One region of the Streptomyces sp. NPDC002588 genome, then DNA from elsewhere that is predicted to be linked to it. Evidence: riboswitches for the same ligand, from Rfam matches in the RefSeq annotation. Region 1 holds a riboswitch; the other holds the start of a gene.

Region 1 (2,196 bases):
GCGGAGACCGCCCTCGGCAAGATCGAGGCCGAGGTCGGGCAGCTGTACGCGGCCGTCGACCAGGACGGAGTCGACGGGCTGACGCTCATCGAGCCCGGCTACCGGATGCCGCATCCGACGCTGCCCGCGCTGCGCGTCGAGCGGCGCGACGACCTGTGGTGCGAGCCGATCAGCAAGGTGCTGTTGCGTCACCCCACCCTCTCCGACGACGAGCTGGCGTCGACGGCCCGCGCGGTGGTCGGTTCGCTGGCCACGGTCACCATGTCGGGGCCGGGCACGGTGGAGCTGCAGCCGTGCGGGGTCACCAAGGCGACGGGGCTGGCCCTGGCCGCCGAGCATCTGGGCCTCAGGCCCGAGGACACCATGGCCTTCGGGGACATGCCCAACGACATCCCGATGTTCGACTGGGCCGCCCACGGGGTCGCGATGGCCAACGCGCATCCGGAGCTGAAGGCGGTGGCCGACGAGGTGACGACGTCGAACGAGGACGACGGCGTGGCCGTCGTCCTCGAACGTCTCTGTCCGTGAGTCCGGATCCTGAGCCGGGCCGGTCAGTACGCGCCGAAGACGTTGTCGATCGAGCCGTACCGGGCGGCCGCGTAGTTGCAGGCGGCGGTGATGTTCGCGACCGGGTCGTAGGGGTCCCACGACGTGCCGTCCACGTGGTAGGCCCGGAAGGTCGGGTCGATGACCTGGAGCAGGCCCTTGGAGGGGGTGCCGGCGGCCGCGTTCGAGTCCCACAGGTTGATGGCGTTCGGGTTGCCGGACGACTCCCGTATGACATTGCGGTAGATGCCGTTGTAGGTGCCCGGAATCCCCTTCTGGGCCATGATCGCGAGGGACTCGCGGATCCAGCCGTCGAGGTTGTTGGCGTACCCGGCGGTCGTGGTGGCCGCCGCGGTCGCCGGCGTGGCGGAGGCGGTGGTGGCGCCGATGAGCGGGAGGGCGAGCACGGCGGCGCCGGTGGCGGCGACGGCGAGCGTGCGGGCGAGGCGGCGGGGGGTGCGGCCGGGCTGACCGGCAGCGGACATGGAAGGCATGGCAGGCATGGCGAAGTTCCTCTCCGTCGCCTGCGAGGTGAGCTGTCGGGTTCGGGCGGGAGCTGCCCGGCCGCGTCCGTGAGGACGCGACTTCACCCCGAGCCGCCCCGGACGTCGTCAGACGTCCGGCACGGCGACTTACCTGGTTCCCCCGCTCCTGCCGTGGCGTTCTCGGTGGGTGTCCGGGCGGCGGCAGGATTCGGCGTTCCGCTGGACAGGCCGGGAACGTATGCGAGAGCACATGTCCGGAACAAGTAGCAGATTCATAGATCAACCCTATTGACCTTGGTCTGTGAACTATGGGGTACTTGATCCTTTGTGGATGCAAAGCCTTCAACTCGCTTGAGAGGGGCGAGGGATCGGGTAGGGGTTCGGGTGGCGCCGAGGTCGAACCCGTGAGGCGTGGGAAGTGAGCCAACTCACCGGCTTCCGCAAGACGGGTGAATCGGGCAATGGTCGCAAGAAGTAATTAAAAGGGTGTGTTTTGTTCGTATGGGCCGATCAGGAAAACGCGCCCGTTGATCCGATACCGCCCGGGCTGTAACCGTGGGGGCTCGCGGTGATCGAAAGGTGACCGGATACGCTGACTTGAGTGAGCGCAGAGACCTATCGACAAACCGCGTAATCGCCAGTAGACACCAGCAGACAGGAGACCCCTCGTGACCGTCGTCGAGCCGTTCGGGCTGAGCGTGCGGGACCAGGCTCTGGAAGCCGATGTCCAGGCCGGATTGGCGGCTGTCGAGGAAGGCTTGCTCGAGGCCACCAAGAGTGAGGTGCCGTTCATCACCGAGGCCGCCCAGCACCTGCTGCGGGCCGGCGGGAAGCGGTTCAGGCCGCTGCTCGTGATGCTCGCGGCGCGCTTCGGTGACCCGTACGCGCCGGGGGTCGTGCCGTCGGCGGTCGTCGTGGAGCTCACCCATCTGGCGACCCTCTACCACGACGACGTGATGGACGAGGCGGCCGTGCGGCGCGGGGTGCCCAGTGCGAACGCCCGCTGGGGCAACTCGCTCGCGGTACTCACCGGCGACTTCCTCTTCGCGCGCGCCTCGCACATCCTCGCCGACCTCGGTCCGGAGGCGGTGCGGGTCCAGGCGGAGGCGTTCGAGCGGCTGGTCACGGGTCAGATCCTGGAGACGGCGGGCCCGGTCGACGGCCG
Region 2 (2,196 bases), on a different contig from region 1:
CTCCAGCTCGTCCTCGCCCCCCTCTTCGTCGGCGACCCGGACGCGCCCCGTCTCTTCGGACCCGGCGCCTACCAGGAAGGCCGGCTGCGCCTGACCGAGACCCGGCGGATCGAGGACGTCGTCCTCATGCGCTACGAGCCCACCGCGCCCGGCACCGGCCCGCTCCCCTCCGCCGCCGACCGCCGCTGGCTGGACCTCGCCTGCGCGCTCGCCGCCGAGTGCCCGCCCGCGCAGACCGCCTTCAGCGTCGGCGCGGTGATCGTCGCCGCCGACGGCACGGAACTGGCTCGCGGCCACTCCCGCGAGGCCGGCGACCCCGTCGTGCACGCCGAGGAGGCGGCCCTCGCGAAACTCGACCCCGCCGACCCCCGTCTGCCCGGCGCCACCGTCTACAGCAGTCTGGAGCCCTGCGCCCGCCGTTCCTCCCGCCCGGCCCCCTGCGCCCGCCTCATCCTCGACGCGGGAGTGCGCCGGGTGGTCACCGCCTGGCAGGAGCCGGACACCTTCGTGACGGCCGCCGACGGCAACGGCCTCCTCACGGCCGAGGGTGTCGACGTCGTCGTACTCCCGGAGTGCGCGGAGCGGGCGAAGGCGCCGAACGCGCACCTGCTCGGCCTGCTCGGATAACCGATGTGCTTTCGGTGCCGCCGATGGCGTACAGTGGAGTCATCGCCGCGGGGTGGAGCAGCTCGGTAGCTCGCTGGGCTCATAACCCAGAGGTCGCAGGTTCAAATCCTGTCCCCGCTACTGAAGACCGAGGGTCGGAATCCGAAAGGGTTCCGACCCTCGGTGTTTTCGGCTTCGGTGACTGTGCGTCGACTGTGACTTGGTGCCAACTCGCCCGTTTTCCACCGGTGATGGCCTGAAAGTCCAGGCCAAAAATGTTGTTGATCAAGCCGAAGAGCTTGGAAACCCGCCCCCAGGTCTATTAACGTTCGATAACGCAGCGCGGTCGTCCCAGCCGTCACAAGAGTCGGCTCCGTGCGCACGCGTCGAATCCCGCAAGGGAACCGGGGAACCACCACCTTGGGGTGAATCGCACAAAAGCCGCAGTGAACTCGCAGAGTCACGAACGGTTTACGCGCGTAGGAGACCTTCCTGCTCCGAACCCGTCAGCTAACCCGGTAGGCGACGGAAGGAAAGGAGTGCGCCCGCGTGGCGTCCAACCGGCCTGCCCCAGAAGCCCCGTTCGTGCCGAGCCAGCGCTCTCCGGAGACCGAGACCTTCGGTTTCGGCAGCTACCGCACCGACGAGGGCCCGTGGGAGGAGTGGAACCCCACCGCGGAGTCCGTCGGTCCGGTACGGGGCAAGCACCGGGTCGCCAAGCAGCGCGGCGGCGGGTTCGCCCGCAGCTCCACCGTCCTCGGCGTCGGCGTCATAGCCGCCGTCAGCGCGGGCGGGATGGCCAGCGCCAACACCGGCAAGGCCCCCGTCTCCATCTCCATGCCCGACCTGCCGGGCGTGGGCTCCCTCATCACCGACGAGGACACCGCCGAGGACGCGGCGCCGGCCCTCGTCAACTTCGGCTCCGAGGCCGACGACACCGCCCAGGGCGCCACCGCCGACGCCGGTGAGGCACTGCGCAGCCGGATCATGGCGCAGGCCGCGTCGCAGCAGACCCAGGTCGCCTCCAAGGCCGAGGCCGCCGCGGCCAAGGCTCAGGCCGCGGCCGTCGCCAAGGCCGCCAAGGAGGCCAAGGCCGAGGCCGCCGAAGCCAAGGAGAAGGCCGAACAGGCCGCCAAGGAGAAGGCCGAGGCCGCGAGGCTGGCCGAACTGGCCAAGCAGTACACGCTGCCGACCTCCTCCTACACCATCACCTCGACCTTCGGTCAGGCCGGCGCCCTGTGGTCCTCCGGCTACCACACCGGCCTGGACTTCGCGGCCCCCACCGGCACGCTCATCAAGGCCGTCCACAGCGGCACCGTCACCGAAGCGGGCTGGGCCGGCTCCTACGGCTACCGCACCATCCTCACTCTGGACGACGGCACCGAACTCTGGTTCTGCCACCAGTCGTCCATCAGCGTCAGTGTCGGCCAGAAGGTCGCCACCGGTGACGTGATCGGCCGCGTGGGCGCCACCGGAAACGTGACCGGCGCCCACCTCCACCTCGAGGTCCACCCCGGCGGCAGCGCCACCGGCATCGACCCGATGGCCTGGCTGCGGAGCAAGGGCCTCAACCCCTGACACCCCGTTCTC

What was found. Region 1 has a riboswitch for cyclic di-AMP ahead of ABT057_RS34900 (transglycosylase SLT domain-containing protein). Riboswitches for the same ligand answer to the same signal wherever they lie in the genome.
Region 2: linked by a shared signal. The riboswitch ahead of ABT057_RS33685 (M23 family metallopeptidase) and the one ahead of ABT057_RS34900 (transglycosylase SLT domain-containing protein) in region 1 are both predicted to bind cyclic di-AMP.

The regions. Positions count from the first base shown of each region.
Region 1 is NZ_JBEOWF010000038.1:35,140-37,335, reverse strand. It holds gene ABT057_RS34905 (HAD family hydrolase) at 1-528, shown strand, start outside; gene ABT057_RS34900 (transglycosylase SLT domain-containing protein) at 552-1,031, opposite strand; cyclic di-AMP (ydaO/yuaA leader) riboswitch at 1,053-1,181, opposite strand; gene ABT057_RS34895 (polyprenyl synthetase family protein) at 1,700-2,196, shown strand, end outside.
Region 2 is NZ_JBEOWF010000036.1:20,485-22,680, reverse strand. It holds gene ABT057_RS33695 (dihydrofolate reductase family protein) at 1-627, shown strand, start outside; tRNA gene ABT057_RS33690 (tRNA-Met) at 674-747, shown strand; cyclic di-AMP (ydaO/yuaA leader) riboswitch at 981-1,146, shown strand; gene ABT057_RS33685 (M23 family metallopeptidase) at 1,156-2,184, shown strand.